2 regions of the Microbispora sp. H10949 genome follow, and region 1 is predicted to be linked to the other one. Evidence: riboswitches for the same ligand, from Rfam matches in the RefSeq annotation. Region 1 holds a riboswitch; the other holds the start of a gene.
The links. A riboswitch is a leader RNA that binds a small molecule or an ion and turns the genes downstream of it on or off. The one in region 1 is predicted to bind thiamine pyrophosphate.
Positions count from the first base shown of each region.

Region 1 (8,532 bases):
TGTCGTCAGTTGAAGCAGTCGGTCTGTAGGCCAGGTTCTAATTTGGCGTGGCCCCTACCTGCACGGAATCGCCCTAGCCTGCGGCTGGCCTGCAATCAAGCTTCCGTTCGTTGTCATTGCTTGCCAGTGATTTCAGCACCATGTGCCCCCAAAGTGCCCCCGCCCATGGCAAAGCCCACCGGCTGGTGGGAAGATGCCTGACATTACGATCAGCAGAAAGGTCGATGCCGCGTAGACGGCCTGGCCGCGTCCGCGCGGGGCTTCCGCGCCAGCCCCGGATGCAGGACGACGCCACGATTATCCCTGGCCTGTCCTCGGCAGCCCTCGCCGAAGTGCGGCGTATCGAGCGCCGGAAGACGCACCCATGGCCGGGCTCGGTCGGGGCTGCCTTTACGCGTTGGCGGATCTTCGTCCACGAACCGAATCGACGCCTCTGGAACTACGAGAGCGGCGGTTGCACCGAATGGGCCTGCTGCGGAGACCCGTGGCAGGCCCGTGAGTACCTGGAAGCGGTAATGTTGGCGATGTCCTGCCGGCGGGCGCGCGAGCTCCGCAGCTTGGTCGAACCCCTGGATCGACGCTACTAATTCCATGGGCGGGCTCGACCTCGGACGGCTACCTTAGATCATCGAGATCTGATCCGTCCTGCCGACTGACCTGCGACGGCTGCTCCACGCGCGTCGAGCTGCCCTTTCAGCGCTCGCCGGTTCCCATCGTTTCGCATTGCTTTTCGCGTTCATGCGCCCTGACTGTGCCCTGAAGCCTCCCGGTACCTGCCCGCGCTGCTGGCGCATCGGCATGACCGCCTGCTTGCAAACGGGAGCCAGCCACGAGGTAGAGGGCTTCCCGCCCTGCTCGCTAGGTGGTTGCGGCCCGGCCGTGGGTGCCTGTGTGAGGTGGTGTTGCTGTACTTCGCTGCTGCACACAGCAGTTCGCTACCGCTTCTGGATCCGGTACTGCTGCAGCAGCGCGGTGATCTTCTCGCTGTTCTTCTCGCCGTTCAACTCGTTCAGAAGGTCGTCGGGGCATAGCTCGTAGAGGTCACCCCACCAGCGACGGGCCTTGTTGTCCCAGATCCGGTAGCCGCCGGGCACGCCTCTGGCGACGTATCGCCTCCTGCTCACGCGCAGAGAGTAGGCCCTATAGGAGGACGGCACACGCCTGAACGTAGGGTCGCTTCGTTATCAGGCAACAGCGACAGTCGTTAGAACTGGCCTCTTTGGCTCTCCACCTGTGAGGAGAGTCCATCGTCGTCCGCTAGCGTCCGCTGGTGTCCGTGGGCGTTGCCACGCAGTTGGACACGCAGGGCGGATCGGCGGGGAGCTTACTGCGGGTCATCGGGTACGGGAGCGGTGATAATCCCGCCGAGCAGAGCGTCACTCTCGACCATGTCCCGGTGGAACAGGACCCCGGAGAGGCGGCTGGCCAGCGCGAGCGCGAGCGCCACGATCTCGTGCCGGTACCGGGACTTCTCCTGCGGTCCTGAAGGCGTGAGTCCGAGCTCGCGCATTTCTGCGTTCAGGGCGTCGGGCTGGGCTCCCCAGCGTTCCTGGGGCGACTCCAGCCGGAAGGCTGTGCGCAGTTCACCGTCGACCGCATGCGCGAAGTGGTGGGATGCGGCGTAGTCATGCCGCATGACAGAAACCGCCTCGCCTCCCCGGGACAGCTCACGCAACGTCTCCGGCCGGTTGCCTTCCCAACCGCAAGCCTCAAAGGCGATCGTCCACCCGTTCAGGTGGGTCACGACGACCAGGTCGGATTCTCCGTCGGTCTCCTCGACACGCTCCCAGATGTCCTCCCAGTTGTACGGCCGCATGTCCGCCTGGGCGACCCCGAACCTGCGCAGCGTCTCCCGCTCATCGTGGCCGCAGACGAACGTGACCGTGTATATCTCCTCCCAATCGCTCTGCCAGGCGTAATCGTCAGAGGTGGCGGGTGGCATAAGCTTCATACCTTTGGCTCTTCCCTGACCTCTCGATCAGGCTTCCCGAGCAACGAGTGGTAGTCATATCCGAGCTCGTCAAGACGGGTGCGGACCCATTGAGTATGTGCGTCGTCTGCTCCCTGCAGAAGGAGTCTCAGGCTCTCACCAGCCCTTCGCTCCCGTTGCCGCTTGCTGCGCGAGCGAAGACTTCCGGGCAAGTTGTGGCATATATCCGCGATTACTCGTATCTGCTCGTGGTAATCCTCCGGGCCGTCAATCCACCCCAGGAGCGTCGGATCGCGACGGTAACTCATGGTGCGGATCTCTATGAATGCCAAGCTCATCAGACCTATGACGGCCTCCTGCGCGGACATTCGCATTCGAACCACCGGGTTCTCCCACGTTCGTGCGGACCCGCACATTATCCGCTGGCCTGATCTCTCGTCTGCCGTCGACCCATCGCGAAGCGACAGCGGGCCGGGGACGGAGGGTCAAGCCCTGCCTCGCGTGTACCTGCTCCCGGTGAGCTTCCTCGCCCGCTGGTTGTCCCGGCCGCACGGCTGGGCTTGACCTGGAGGAGCCGGGCTTTGCCTCGACTGCCGACGGGGCTGGCGCACGGTTCCCTCGCACAAAGCAGTACGACGACGGACGGTAGTAGTGGGACGGACGTGATGTGTCTCACTGTGGTCAGAGTTCCTCTGATGAGGCAGGATGAGGGCGCCAACTGCATAGGAAGTCGCGGGAGCTCGGGGCACCGGGCTGAGAGGGCAGCTAAGCCGCTGCCGACCGCCTGAACCTGTCCGGATAATGCCGGCGTAGGGAGCGTGTGATGACCGCCGTCGTCGACGACGCGCATGCGGAGGTTCCGCTCACCCTGGACGAGGAGGTCCCGAAGACCCTCGGGCTGCTCGACCAGGGGGCGTTCTGGGCCAACCTTGGCGTCAGCCTCCTCGGCTTCTCGGGGGCGCTGTTCCTGCTCGATCCCCTGGGCGGCAGGCCCCTGACGTTCACCGCCGCGGTGCTGGCCGCCGTGGTCGGCAGCCTCGTGGGCACGGCGATGGTCGGCCTCGCGGCGATCCCCGGCGCCCGGACCGGCCGGCCCGCCATGGTGCTGCTGCGCGGCCTGTTCGGGGCCCGCCTGTCGTACGTCCCGACCGTGCTGAACATCGTGCAGATGCTCGGCTGGGGCGCGTTCGAGCTGTGGGTCATCGCGCAGGGCGCGCAGGCGCTGTCGGGGACGGCGGTGCCGTACGCGGTGTGGGCGGTCGCGGCGGGCGCGCTGACGATCGCGCTGACGATCCGGCCGCTCGGCGCGCTGCGCCTGCTGCGCCGCTACGTCACCGCGGGCGTCGTGGTCGCGATGATCTGGCTGTCGGTCGCCCTCTTCACCCGCGGACCCTCCGTGGGCGGCGGCTCCTGGGACGCCTTCGCCCCGGCCGTCGACTACGTGATCGCGCTGTCGGTGTCGTGGGTGCCGATGGCCGCCGACTACGCGCGGCACTCGCGGTCGAGCGGCGCGGCGTTCACCGGGGTGGTGGCCGGTTACACGATCGCGCAGGTCGCCTGCCTGGCCCTCGGCATCGCCGCGCTGGCGCTGGTGGGCAACGACCCCGACAAGGTGTGGGACCCGTTCGTGGCCGCCCCGCTCGGGCTCCTGTTCTTCGGCGTCCTGGTGGTGCGCGAGGCCGACCAGTCGTTCGCGAACGTCTACTCGACGACCGTGTCGATCCAGAACCTCGCGCCGCGCTGGGACCGCCGGGTGATCTCGGTCGTGATCGGCGTGCTCACCACGCTGATCGCGCTGCTCGCCGACGTGAACTCCTACGGCGCGTTCCTCACCGTGATCGGGGCGGTCTTCGTGCCGATGTTCGCGGTCCTCGTGGTCGACTACTTCCTGCTCGGCGGGGCCGCCCGGTGGAACACGGCCGAGGACGCCCCTTCGCGGTGGCCGATGGTTGTGCCGTGGGTCCTCGGGTTCGCGGCGTACTGGATCGTGACGGTCACCCCGACCGTGGCCTGGTGGGACGGTCTCTGGGCCGACGTTCGCGACGCCGTGGGGTTCGTCCACCAGCCGTGGATGAACGCGGCGCTCGCCGCGTTCCTGGTCGCAGCGCTGGCGACGGCGGCGCTGTCCGTGCCCGGCCGGCTCGCCCGGCGCCGGGCCTGATCGCACGGGGTCTGACAGCACGGGCGCCTGAGCCCGTACGGCCGATCAGGGCAGCGCGCCCTCCAGGCGGAGCAGATGCTCCTTGGCCGCCTTGCCGCCCGCGTACCCGCCGAGCGAGCCCGGGCCCTCCACCGCGCGATGGCAGGGCATGAGGAGGCAGAGCGGGTTGCCGGACAGGGCGCCGGCCACCGCGCGCGGCGCCTGGGGCCGCCCGATCCGCTCGGCCATCTCCTGGTAGGTGGTCACGCTCCCGTACGGCACGCCCTGCATCAGCTGGATCACGGTGCGGGAGAAGCCGGTGACCAGGCGCGGGTCCACGGAGAGCGAGAAGGTGCGCAGCCTGCCGGTGAAGTACGCGTCGAGCTCACGGCGCAGGGGATCGAGGCGGCGCGGGTCGGGCCCGATGAACGAGCCGACGGCGCGGGTCACCCGGGCGAAGACCGCGTGCTCGTCCTCGTAGGTGCAGGCGAGCACGCCGCGCGCGGTCACCGCGAGGACCAGGCGGCCGACCGGCGTGTCCGTGGTGCCGAACGCCACCTCGGGCGGGGCCAGGCCGACGTAGCCCGGCGTGGTCACGCGGAGCAGGGCTTCGAGGTCCTCGGTGGACATGGGCGCCCAACTTTCTGTTCATCGCGTGGAGGCAGCGTATCGGAGCGTTCGTGAGGCGCTGGAGAACGCCGCCGGGCCGGCCGGGTTCACCGGGCTGACCAGGGCGGGCGATGCGGAGGATCTTCACTCCGGCGGGACGGTCCGGAGCGTGGCGTCGCGATTTGGCGACTGATCTATTGTCCAATGTGCACAAGCTGTGATCCGGGGCACGGTTTCCCGGCTGATACGACGGGGCATTTCGGTCGTACTGGGCTGTGCAAGGGGAAACGTTGTGCAAGGGGAGTCGGGGGAATCGGGGAGGTGAGTGCGTCGAGCGTCGTGATGCTGCCGTACGCACCGTCGAGCGTCGCCGTCGCACGTCAGCGCCTTAGCGCCGAACTACAGGGGGCGGGGCTGCTCGCGACCGCCGTCGACGACGTGGTGCTCATCTTGAGTGAACTGCTCAGCAACGCGCTGCGGCACGCCCACCCTCTCCCGTCCGGACAGCTCAGGGTGGCCTGGTACTGCTCGGACGCCCAGGTCGAGGTGGCCGTGAGCGACGGCGGCGCCTACACCGAGCCGCGGGCGGGCCGTCCGACGCTGTCGTCACTGGGCGGCCGGGGGCTGGGCATCGTGGAGTATCTCGCCGAGCGCTGGGGGGTCCGGCACGAGGCGGAGATCACCACCGTGTGGGCCGTCGTCCTGGTCGCGACCCCGGACCGTAACGGACATCAGGGTCCGTCCGAAACCAGGATTCTGCGCGAGGTCGGCTGAGCGCCCGGTCACGGTCGGCCGAGAGGGTGCTCCAGGCAGAGCAGGTCCTCGCGCGCGTCCCACGACGGGACGACCGCGAAGCCGAGCCGCTCGTAGAGCGCGATCGCCGTCGCCCGCCACCTCCAGACCGACAGCCGTACGGAGCGCAGGCCGGCCTCCCGCGCCCGGGTCAGCGCGGCCCGGACGAGCGCCCCGGCCACGCCTCTGCCGCGTTCGTCGGGGTCCACCCAGAGCCGCTTGATCTCCGCTCGCCCGCCGACCGGCTCCGTCAGCACCACGCAGCCGATCGTGGTCCCGGCGCGGCGCGCGACCAGCACGACGTCCCGCGCGAAGGCCGCTCCGGGGTCCTCGACCTCCGCCCGGTATCGCTCGGGCAGCTCGGCCACGCCGGGCACCGGGACGCCCTTCTCCTGCTCGGTGCGCAGGTGATAGGCCGCGAGGAGCGCGCGCAGCCCCTCCCGGCCGTCTCCGCCCGCCCACGTGCTGATCGAGTACGCATCGGTCACAGGGAGCAGAATTCCATCTCACCCCTGATCGCCCGGGCGCCGGCCCCCGCAGGCCTAGGCGGCCCGGGGGTAGAGCACCGCGCGCTCGGCGGTCGCCCAGGCGGTGCTCACGAGCAGGTAGACGCCCGCCGCGAGGGGCAGGAAGGCCGCCGCGAGCACGGTCCAGAACGGGAGCAGGACCTGCAGGCGCCGCATCGGAGCCGCGGGCTCCACCCGGCGGGCGGCGAACACGGCCACGACGGTGAGCAGCGCCAGCAGCACGGCGAAGACCACCACGGGCGGGCTGAACAGGCCCGCGCCGGCGACCGCCGCCCCCAGGTGCTCCCCCAGCGGCACTCCCAGCACGCCCTGCGCGAGCAGCAGGTTCGGATGCCCCGCGATCGTCACGGTGGTGAACAGCCGGTAGGTGACCATGAAGAACGGCATCTGCGCGAAGCCCGGGAGGAATCCGGCGAACTGGCTGGTGCCCTCCGCCGCGTACAGCGCGTTCACCTCCCGCATGAGCCGCTCCGGGTCCTTCTGCCACCGCTTGCGGAGCTTCTCCACCTGGGGAGCGAGCCGGACCCGGACGCGCTGAGCACGGGCGACACGGATGCTCAGCGGCAGGAGCGCCAGCCGTACGGCGAGGGTGACGAGGACGATCGCGAGCCCGGCGCCGGTGGCGTGGCTGAGCGCGTCGATGAGCCGGTAGGCGGGGTCGAGCACGAAGTCGAACATGGGGAAGCCTTTCGTCTGAATTCAGGGCATGACGAAGGCGCTCGCGACCGGATCGGTGGTCAGGCGAGCGCGAGGCTTCCTGATGGTGCGCGGGGACGGGGGCGGCCGGGCGCGCCGGGATCGCGCAGCCTCACCATCGCCGTCTCACCGTCGTACGAACGTCTGCCCGGGCCCCGCACGACGGCGGGGACCCCGGTCAGCCGGGAGAGCATCCAGGCGAACACCAGCACGGCCACCCCGGCCACGCCGGCGAAGGCCACCACGGAGGGCACGGCGGAGCCGCCGGCCAATCCGGTGACCAGTTCGGCGAGCAGCCGGACGAGTGACGTGACGGCGGCCTGGAGAGCGTTCACGTCAGCGGGACATCTTCCCCACGACGGTGACCGCGAGCACGGCGACGGCGGCGACGATCCCGATGATCAGCAGGAACTTCAGCGTCGCGAACAGTGCGGGGATGACGAATGCGAACACCAGCCACAGGGCCAGCAGGATCCCCAGAACGGTCAGTACGGTACGGGCCATAGGCACACGCTACGCGGTAGGTCCGACAAGCGCGAGCTTGATCCAAGCGAGTCCTACTACCCGCTGCCGCCGAGGTTTCACGTGAATCATCGTGATCGGCGCCGTTTTCCACCGACTCGCGTGCGCTGGAAGATCCCGGGCCCCGTGGTGGCGCTGGTCCCGCGGGTTGTTCTTACGGGGCGGTGACGGGGCTCGGCGCGGTCGTCCCGCGGCTTTACCGTTGAGGCGTGCCCTCCCCGAGGAGTCCGATGTCCGCGAACCCCGCCGCCCGTGTCCTGGTGGTCGACGACGACCCGACCGTCGCCGAGGTGGTCGCCCGCTACCTGGAGCGGGACGGCCACGAGGTCGAGTGCGTGGGCGACGGCGCCGAGGCGTTGCGGCGGGCCCTGGCCGACCCGCCCGACCTGCTCGTGCTCGACCTCATGCTGCCCAAGCTCGACGGTCTCCAGGTCTGCCGGAAGCTGCGGGAGCGCTGGCCGGTTCCCGTGATCATGCTGACCGCCCTGGGCGAGGAGATGGACCGGGTGGTCGGCCTGGAGACCGGCGCGGACGACTACGTGACCAAGCCGTTCAGCCCGCGCGAACTCGCCCTGCGCGTCCAGTCCGTGCTGCGGCGGGCCCGGGGCGCCCTGGTGCCGACGGGAACCGGCGTCCTGCGGGACGGCGACCTGGTGGTGGACGTCGGCGCCCACGAGGTGCGCCTCGGCGGGCAGGAGATCACCCTGACCGCCCGCGAGTTCGACCTGCTCGTCTACCTGCTGCGCAACCCGCGTCAGGCGTTCAGCCGGGCGGCGCTGCTCGACCAGGTGTGGGGCTGGTCCTTCGGCGACTCCTCGACTGTGACGGTCCACGTGCGCAGGCTCCGGGAGAAGATCGAGCCGGACCCGACCGACCCGCGGCGGATCGTCACCGTCTGGGGTGTCGGCTACCGCTACGAGCCGCTGTCGTGATCGTCCAGATCGTCGCGGTCGCCGCCGGGCTCGGCCTCGTCATCGCGGCCCTGGGCCTGGCGTTGCTGCGGGTGCTGCGCCGGCGGTCGATCGGCGTGATGCTCGCGGTGGTGGCGGCCGTCACGGTCTCCGCGACATTGGCCGGGGTGGTCGCCATCACGCTCGCCATGATCATCGAAGGACGGCCGAAGAACATCGTGCTCACCGTCGTGGCCATCGGCGGCCTCGTCGGACTCGGTGTGGCGCTGGTGAACGCGCGTACGGTGGTGCGCGCGAGCAGGAGCCTGGTGACCGCGGTGGAGAACGTGCCGCCTTCGGGCCGTTTCACCCCGCCGCCCACCCCGCTTCCGGCCGAGCTGCGGACCATCGGCGCCGCCCTGGAGC
Region 1 is NZ_JABBWZ010000007.1:249,372-257,903, forward strand. It holds gene HHX40_RS20465 (hypothetical protein) at 936-1,124, opposite strand; gene HHX40_RS20470 (DUF6461 domain-containing protein) at 1,325-1,951, opposite strand; TPP riboswitch at 2,653-2,763, shown strand; gene HHX40_RS20475 (purine-cytosine permease family protein) at 2,754-4,091, shown strand; gene HHX40_RS20480 (methylated-DNA--[protein]-cysteine S-methyltransferase) at 4,137-4,700, opposite strand; gene HHX40_RS20485 (ATP-binding protein) at 5,001-5,453, shown strand; gene HHX40_RS20490 (GNAT family N-acetyltransferase) at 5,462-5,959, opposite strand; gene HHX40_RS20495 (YidC/Oxa1 family membrane protein insertase) at 6,014-6,676, opposite strand; gene HHX40_RS20500 (DUF6412 domain-containing protein) at 6,736-7,029, opposite strand; gene HHX40_RS20505 (hypothetical protein) at 7,031-7,198, opposite strand; gene HHX40_RS20510 (response regulator transcription factor) at 7,447-8,148, shown strand; gene HHX40_RS20515 (sensor histidine kinase) at 8,145-8,532, shown strand, end outside.

Region 2 (8,532 bases), on a different contig from region 1:
CATCGACGTCGCCTTGGCCGTCGATCTCACCCATCTCATCTGAGCAGAGGAGACGTCCAAGGCGGTACCGCTTCCGCGCCGCATGCCTCGGGCTCACCGTCAATTCTCTGCATGAGAACCGCCTGTGAGGATTCTTCCCAGGGGCATGGCATCCGTGCGGACATGGTCGACGAATGCGGCGGGGCGGGGGTCAGTGCCAGATCGTGATGGTGCTGCCCTGGGGTTGCTGGCCGAGGGGGTTCTCGCCGACGACGCGCTGGGTGCCGACGAGTTCGCGGACCCTGACCTTGAACCCGGCCGCCTTCAGCTCGGACACCGCGTCCCGCACCGCTTTGAAGCGCACGTCGGGCACGTTCACGAAGTCGGGCGCCGCCTGCGAGGGGTCGGTCTCCCACGGCCAGTGGAAGCCCTGGTCCGGGCCGCGTGACACGGTCAGGTGGACGGTCGCCCCGGCCACCACCTCCGCGCCGCCGGAGGGGTCCTGTGCGATCACGGTGCCCGGCGGGGCGTCGTCGGCCGTCTCGTCGATCTGGACGTTGAAGCCCTTGTCCCGCAGGAACTTCTCCGCCTGGTCGCGCATCATCTGCGTGACGTCCGGCATGAGCAGCCCGGCGCTGACCACGAAGTTGACCGAGCCGCCCTTCCTGACGCGCTTGCCCACCAGCGGGTTGGTACGGATGACCTGGTCGCGCGGGACGGTCTCGCTCGCGCTCCGGCTGACCCGCCCGGGCGTCAGCCCGGCTTCGGCGATCTTGGCCCGGGCGTCCGCGAGGCTGAGGCCCTCGACCTTCGGCACCGGGATGGTCTCCGGCCCGGCCGACGGGACCAGCTTGAGCACCGCTCCCTTGACCACCTCGGCGCCCGGCCCGGGCTCGGTGTTCAGGACGACGTCCTTGGGGATCTTGTCGTCGAACACCGGCTTGAGGACCTGGACCTCGAAACCGTGGTTCTGCGCCTCCTGCCGCGCGACCGTGAGGGGCTTGTTCACCAGGTCGGGCACCTTCGTGTAGCGCCCCTCGGAGAACCACCAGCCCGTGAAGGCGACGCCCGCGAGCATGACGAGGGCCAGCGCGGAGAGGAACCAGACCGGTCTGGCCCTGCGGGTGCCGCGGCGCCCTCCCGCCTCCGGCGGGCCGGTCATGGGGCCGGTCAGCAGGTCCGTGCGCGGCTGGATCATCGTCTGGCCGAGCTGCGCGTGCCCGGCCGTGCCGGACGCGGGGGTCGCGCCGGCCGGAGCGGCGGGCGCGCGGTGCGCCCCCGTGCCGGCCATGCTGTGCGCGCCCGTCGCGGAGCCCGTCACAGAGCCCGTCGCGGAGTCGCCCGCGACGCCGGGGCGGGCGTGCCCGCCGGTGTGCCCGGTCTTCGGCAGCGTGCGGTGGATCTCGACCGCGGCGACCAGCATGGCGGTCGCGTCGGCCGGGCGCCGGGCGGGGTCCTTGTCGGTGGCCGCGGTGACGAGCGCGTCGATCTGCGGCGGGATGCCGGGCACGACCGAGGACGGCGCGGGCACGGTCTCGTGCACGTGCCGGTAGGCGATCGACATCGGCGTCTCACCGGCGTACGGCTGGCGTCCGGTGAGCAGTTCGAACAGCATGATCCCGGCGGCGTACACGTCGCTGCGCGCGTCGGCGAGGCCGGTCGTGACCTGCTCCGGCGACATGTAGCCGATCGTGCCGATCATCATGCCGGTCTTGGTCTGGTTGGTGGCCTCGATCGCCCGGGCCAGGCCGAAGTCCACGACCTTCACCCGGCCGTCGTCGGCGAGCAGCACGTTCTCGGGCTTGACGTCCCGGTGGATCAGCCCCGCCTGGTGGGCCGCGCCGAGGGCGGCGAGCACCGGGATGACCATCTCCAGGGCCTCGCGCGCCGGGAGGCGGCCACGCCGTTGCAGGATGTCGCGCAGGGTCTTGCCGGGGACGTACTCCATCGACAGGTAGACGTTCGCCCCGTCGGTGCCCTGGTCGAAGACCTGCACGATGTTCGGGTGCGAGAGGCTCGCCACCGACTTGGCCTCGCCGATGAACCGCTGGACGAACTGCGGGTCCTCGGCCAGTGAACGGTGCATCACCTTGACAGCGACCGTGCGGTCGAGCCGGACGTCCAGAGCCAGGTAGACGGAGGCCATGCCGCCCCGGGCGATCCGGGACTCGACGCGGTAGCGCCCGTCGAGCAGCTGCCCCACGAGCGGATCGGTTAGCGTCGTGTCCACCCGCCCGAGTTTACGGGTGATTTGCCGCCGGGCGTGTTCCCGAATCCCAAACCGAGACCTGACGCGGCCCTTTCCGCACCACCCGGAAAGCCGTTCTCCATCCTAAAACCCGCCTTACCCGGCGTCCGAACCGGAAGGACGCCGGGGCCGGTGCGGTCAGGCGGGGCGAGAGGGGGAGGACGCCTCGGCGTAGCGGCGGCGGGGGATGCGCCCGGCCAGGCGGGCGAGCCGTCCGGCCGTGACCGCCTGCCGCATGGCGGCGGCCATGAGGCCGGGCCGGTGCGCCCGCGTGACGGCGCTGGCGAGCAGCACGGCGTCGCAGCCCAGCTCCATCGCGAGCGCCGCGTCGCTGGCCGTGCCGATCCCGGCGTCGAGGATCACCGGCACCGTGGCGGCCTCGGCGATCAGCTCGATGCTGTGCGGGTTGCGGATGCCGAGGCCCGAGCCGATCGGGGCGCCGAGCGGCATCACCGCCGCGCACCCGGCGTCCTCCAGCCGCCGTGCCAGCGCGGGGTCGTCGCCGATGTACGGCAGCACGACGAAGCCGTCGGCGACCAGCCGTTCCGCCGCGTCGAAGGTCTCGATCGGATCGGGCAGCAGGGTCCGCTCGTCGGCGATGACCTCCAGCTTGACCCAGTTCGTCTCCAGCGCCTCGCGGGCCAGCCGGGCGGTCAGCACGGCCTCGCCGGCCGTGAAGCAGCCGGCCGTGTTCGGCAGCACCTTGATGTTCCTCGCCCGCAGCAGGTCGAGCACCGAGCCGCGGGCGGCCGGGTCCAGCCTGCGCATCGCGACGGTCGTCAGCTCGGTGCCGGACGCCTCCAGAGCCTGGTCGAGCACCTCCAGCGACGGCGCGCCGCCGGTCCCCATGATCAGGCGCGAGGCGAACTTCTCCCCGCCGAGCACGAAGACGTCGCCGGACGCGTCCTGTTCCGTCATTCCTGTCATCCTCCCTGCACCGCGGTGAGCACCTCGACGCCGTCGCCGTCCTCCACCTGGGTGGAGTCCCAGGCACTGCGGCTCACCACCTCGCCGTTGACCGCCACCGCGACGCCGGACGTGAGCGCCGTGAGGATCCGTACGGCGTCGCCCACCGTCGCCCCCTCCGGCAGCTCGGCCGGGTCTCCGTTGATCGTGACCTTCATTCGCGGAATCTCCCTGGGTCGCAGGACAGGGCGGCCTCCGGCACCGCGCCGCCGGTGAGGAGGGCGGCGACGGCCTCGGCGGTGATCGGGGCCAGCAGCACGCCGTTCCGGCCGTGCCCGGTCGCCGCGAGGACGCCGGGGTGGCCGGCGGGGCCGACGAGCGGAAGGTTGTCCGGGGTCCCCGGGCGGAACCCGACGGCCGTCTCGGCCAGTTCGAGCTCGGTGAGGCCGGGCACCAGTTCGCGGGCGTCGCGCAGCAGCTCGTACACCCCGCCGGCGGTGACCCGCGCGTCGTATCCCAGCTCCTCGGAGGTGGCGCCCAAAGTGATCTCTCCGTCGCCCCGGGGGACGAGGTAGGCGGGAGAACCGTGCACCAGCCCCCGTACGCACCGGGTGAGGAACCCCTTGGGACCCCGGAGCCGGAGGATCTGCCCCTTGACCGGCCGTACGGGCAGGCCGGGGAGCAGGGAGGCCGACCACGAGCCGGCGGCCACCACGACCCGGCCGGCCGGGACGGTCCCGCCGGACTCCAGCCGCACCGACGGGGAGCCCCGGCCGGGAAGGACGATCCCGGCGGCGCGCTCGGCCACCAGCGTGCCGCCCGCCTTCTCGAACGCGGTCAGCAGCGCGCGCACGACCCTGCGGGGGTTGACCCAGGCGTCGTCGCGGGCCAGCAGCCCGCCGCGCACCGAGGGGGACAGCATCGGCTCGAAGGAACGGCACTCGCGCCCGGTCAGGCGTTCGACCCGCAGGCCGAGCGTGCGCTCGAAGGCCGCGAGGTCGTCGAGGAAGGCCATGTCGTCCGCGCCGCGGGCGACCTCCAGCGTGCCCTCGGTGCGGTAGTCGAGCTCGGCGCCGGACTCGTCCTCCAGCTCCGCCCGGAACGCCGGCCAGGCAGCCAGCGACGCCAGCCCGAGCCGCAGCAGCGGCTCCTCCGTGTAGGTCACCTCGCTGACCGGCGCGAGCATCCCGGCGGCGGCGTGGGTGGCGCCGCCTCCCGGCGCGGGGTCCACCACGGCCACCGACAGTCCGCGCCGCGCCGTGCGCCAGGCGACGGCGAGGCCCGCCACGCCGCCTCCCACGATCACGACGTCGTGGCCGGGCTCGATTCCGGAGGGCCGTGTGGAGGACACCGCGCTCCCTTCGCCGGCATTACCCGGATCAGGTGGTGGGCGGTCGAGAGCCGTACGCTCTCCTCTCAGCCCGGTCCGCCGGGCTCCCGCGCGTCTTACGCCCAACAGCGTAGTACGTGGCCGATACCGGCGGATCGCCCGGTTCGGCGCCCGCCCGGGCGGGCGTGACGTGGCTCACAACCGGGGCTGCCGGAGATGTGCGCGCTCCTTGCCCAACTCGTTATGGGGAGCCGGTTGGCCAGTCCCCCCGTTGACAATCTATGGTCAAGGCGTGGATCACGTCGTGGTGGTGGGTGCCGGCCTGGCCGGCGTGCGAAGCATCGAGGCGCTGAGGTCCCGGGGGTTCACCGGGCGCATCACGCTCATCGGCGAGGAACACCATCGCCCCTATGACCGCCCGCCGCTGTCGAAGGCGGTGCTGCTCGGCGACGCCGACTCCACCGTGGTCGACTCCGACCTCGACGCCATGGACGTGCGGCTGTGCCTCGGCACGGCCGCCAAGGGCCTGCGGAACGGCGTGCTGGAGACGACCGAGGGCGAGCTGGAGTACGACGGCCTGGTCATCGCCACCGGCGCGGCCCCGATCCGGCTGCGGGGAGAGGGCCACCAGCACGTGCTGCGCACGATCGACGACGCGCTCGCGCTGCGCGAGCTGCTGGTGCCCGGCGCCCGCGTGGCCGTCATCGGCGCCGGCTGGATCGGCGCCGAGGTCGCGACCGCGGCGGCCCGGGCGGGGTGCGCGGTGACGGTGGTGGAGGCGGGGGAGAGCCCGCTCGCCGCCGCGGTCGGCCCCGCGGTCGGCTGCCATACGATCGGCTGGTACGCCCGGGCCGGCGTCGAGCTGCGCCTCGGCGCGATGGTCGGCACGGTGGACGCCGACGGGCTCACGCTCATGTCCGGCGCGCGGGTGCCCGCCGACGTCGTGGTCACCGGCGTCGGGGTGCGCCCCTCCGTCGAATGGCTCAAGGGCTCGGCCGTACGGCTCGACGACGGCGTGGTCGTCGACGAGCACCTGCGCACGTCGCTGCCGAACGTGGTCGCGGTGGGCGACTGCGCCAACTGGTGGTCGCGCAGGTTCGGCACGCGGCTGCGGGTCGAGCACTGGGACACCGCGCTCCAGGCCCCCGACACGGCCGCCGCCACGCTGCTGGGCGAGGAGGCGGTCTACGACCCGGTGCCGTACTTCTGGTCGGAGCAGTTCGACCACATGCTGCAGTTCGCCGGCCACCCGACCGCGGACGACCGGGTGCTGCTGCGCGGCGACCCGCGCGCGGACGGGAAGTGGGCGGTGTGCTGGCTGACCCCCGAGGACCGGCTCGCCGCGGTGTTCACCGTGGACCTGCCACGCGACGTGGTGCAGGGCCGCCGCCTGGTGGAGGGCGGCCGGAGGCTCGACCCCCGGCGGGTGGCCGATCCGGCCGTGCCGCTCCGCGACTGCATTATGACGTAATCGAGGTGTTTCCCGGCGGCTCGCATGTGGTAATGGTGGTTCCGTGACGCTTACTGTTGCGCAGATCGACCGGGAGACCGACCAGCTCGTAGGGGAGTGGCTCCCCCTCTCGCAGGCGGCCGAGAAGCTGGGGCTCAGCATCGGCCGCACCAAGCAACTCCTTAAGGACAAGAAGCTCGTCGGCGCCCGGCGGAGCGGAGGCGGCCAGCCGCAGATCCCGTCGGTGTTCGTCGCCCACGGCGAGGTGCTCAAGGGCCTGCCCGGCACGCTGACCGTCCTGGCCGACGCCGGGTACGACGAGGTGGAGTCGATCCGCTGGCTGTTCACCCCGGACGACTCGCTGCCGGGTGCGCCGATCGACGCGATCGTCAAGGGCCGGCACACCGAGGTCAAGCGCAGGGCCCAGGCGCTGGGCTTCTGACCGTCCGCCGCATGGCATTGTTGGTCGGGTGAACGACACCCGGCGACGGCTCGCGCAGGCCAGGCTCTACCTCTGCACCGACGGCAGGAGGGACCGCGGCGACCTGGAGGACTTCCTCGACGCGGTCCTGGCCGGCGGCGTGGACATCGTCCAGTTGCGGGAGAAGGGCCTGGAGGCCCGCGAGGAGCTGGACCTGCTGGAGGTGTTCCGCGCGGCCTGCGACCGGCACGGCGCGCTGCTGGCGGTGAACGACCGGGCGGACGTCGCGTACGCCGCCCGGCCGGACATCCTGCACCTCGGCCAGGACGACCTCCCGGTCTCCGTGGCCCGGGAGATCCTGGGTCCCGGCGTGCTCGTCGGCAGGTCGACCCACTCGGCGGCCGAGGCGTCGGCCGCCGCGACGGAACCGGGCGTGGACTACTTCTGCTGCGGGCCGGTGTGGCCCACGCCGACCAAGCCGGGCCGCCCGGCGCCCGGTCCCGCGTTGCTGGAGCACGCGGCGGGCCTGGGCTCCGACCGGCCGTGGTTCGGCATCGGCGGCATCGGCCCGGAGAACCTCGACGAGGTGATGGCGCACGGCGTGCGCCGTGTGGTGGTCGTCAGGGCCGTCACCGAGGCAGAGGACCCCGGTGCCGCCGCCTCGGCTCTCAAGGCGCGCCTGTCGGCCGTCCCGCTGTGAGCCGGCCCGCCGCCTGAACGGCGACGCGGGCCGGGCCCGGAGGTCGCCGGGCCCCGGGCGCGCGGAATCGCCCGGCACGGCGACTCGGGTGCCGGCGATCCCGGGCAGGGGCGTCGTCAGGTGCGGCGGGAGGTGGCGGCGACGGCCAGGGCGGCCAGCGCGGCGCGGGCGTCCTCCTCGATCGGCGCCTGTTCGAGGGCGTGCAGCGCCTCGTCCAGATAACGCTTGATCATGTCTTCGCAGTCCGTCAGCGCGCCGGTCTCCTCGATCACCGTGCGCAGCCGCGCGACCCCGTCGGCGTCGAGCCCGGGGTCGCCCAGCAGGGTCCGTACGACATCCTGCTGGGCGGGGGTGGCCCCGGCGAGGGCCCGCGCGATGAGCACGGTCCGCTTGCCCTCGCGCAGGTCGTCCCCGGCGGGCTTGCCGGTCTCTGCCGGGTCGCCGAACACGCCGAGGATGTCGTCGCGGAGCTGGAAGGCGATGCCCACCCGCTGGCCGTACTGCACGCACAGGCGGTCGATCCAGGAGTGCCGGGCCTGGGCGGCGAGGACCAGCCCGAGCCGCAGCGGCTGCTCGACGGAATATTTACCGCTCTTGTAAAGGGCCACCCGCAGGGCGCTGTCGAAGGTGCTCTCGCCCTGCGCCTGCTCCAGCAGGTCGAGGTACTGCCCGCACATCAGCTCGGTGAGCATGTAGTCGTGCAGGGGCTGGGCGGCGGCCATCGCCCGGGGGTCCAGGCCGCTGCCGCGCCACATCTCGCCGGACCACACCAGCAGCAGGTTGCCCAGCAGCACGGCCGAGCCCTCGCCGAACTGCCGCGCCGACCCGTGCCAGCCCGCGTCCGCGTGCAGGCGTTCGAAGCGCCGGTGCGCCGAGGGCATGCCGCGGCGTACGTCGCTCGCGTCCATGACGTCGTCGTGGATCAGCGCGCTGGCCTGGAGCAGCTCCAGCGACGCGGCGGCGAAGTGCAGTCCCGGCTCGTCGCCGCCCCCGGCGGCGCGCCACCCCCAGTGGCAGAAGGCGGGACGCAGCCGCTTGCCACCGGCGAGGAAGTCCTCCGCGGCGGACAGCAGGACGGCCAGATGCGGGTCCTCGAAGTGTGGGCGCTGCCGGTCGAGGAACTCCCGGAGAACGCGGTCCACCTCCGTACGGATGTGGTCGAGCGAGGCGGCGGAAGTGGTCATGCTCAGAGAGTAACCGGGCCAGATCCCGACATCACAGCGCAGATCCCCTCTAAATTGGTCAGCTCGCGCTGTTAGGGCAAAACGTCCGGGTGACCACTACATGCGGCCGGTCCACATGGCAAGACCGCGAGGCCGGGGACCGGCCCGCGCTGTAATCTTTCCCGTATGGCTCTCGGTCTGCCCTCGCGGCTTCCCGATCGCGTCCCGACGGTCCGCGAACTGCTGGCCGCGGGCGAGCGCTCGTTCTCGTTCGAGTTCTTCCCGCCGAAGACCGACGAGGGGGAGCGCCAGCTGTGGCGCGCGATCCGCGAACT
Region 2 is NZ_JABBWZ010000001.1:298,138-306,669, reverse strand. It holds gene HHX40_RS01375 (hypothetical protein) at 1-43, shown strand, start outside; gene pknB (Stk1 family PASTA domain-containing Ser/Thr kinase) at 191-2,209, opposite strand; gene HHX40_RS01365 (thiazole synthase) at 2,366-3,154, opposite strand; gene thiS (sulfur carrier protein ThiS) at 3,151-3,351, opposite strand; gene thiO (glycine oxidase ThiO) at 3,348-4,484, opposite strand; TPP riboswitch at 4,473-4,584, opposite strand; gene HHX40_RS01350 (NAD(P)/FAD-dependent oxidoreductase) at 4,756-5,934, shown strand; gene HHX40_RS01345 (Rv2175c family DNA-binding protein) at 5,978-6,355, shown strand; gene thiE (thiamine phosphate synthase) at 6,384-7,034, shown strand; gene HHX40_RS01335 (polyprenyl synthetase family protein) at 7,151-8,218, opposite strand; gene metF (methylenetetrahydrofolate reductase [NAD(P)H]) at 8,384-8,532, shown strand, end outside.
Region 2: it holds a riboswitch for thiamine pyrophosphate, as region 1 does, so the genes downstream of both, thiO (glycine oxidase ThiO) here and HHX40_RS20475 (purine-cytosine permease family protein) in region 1, are expected to answer to the same signal.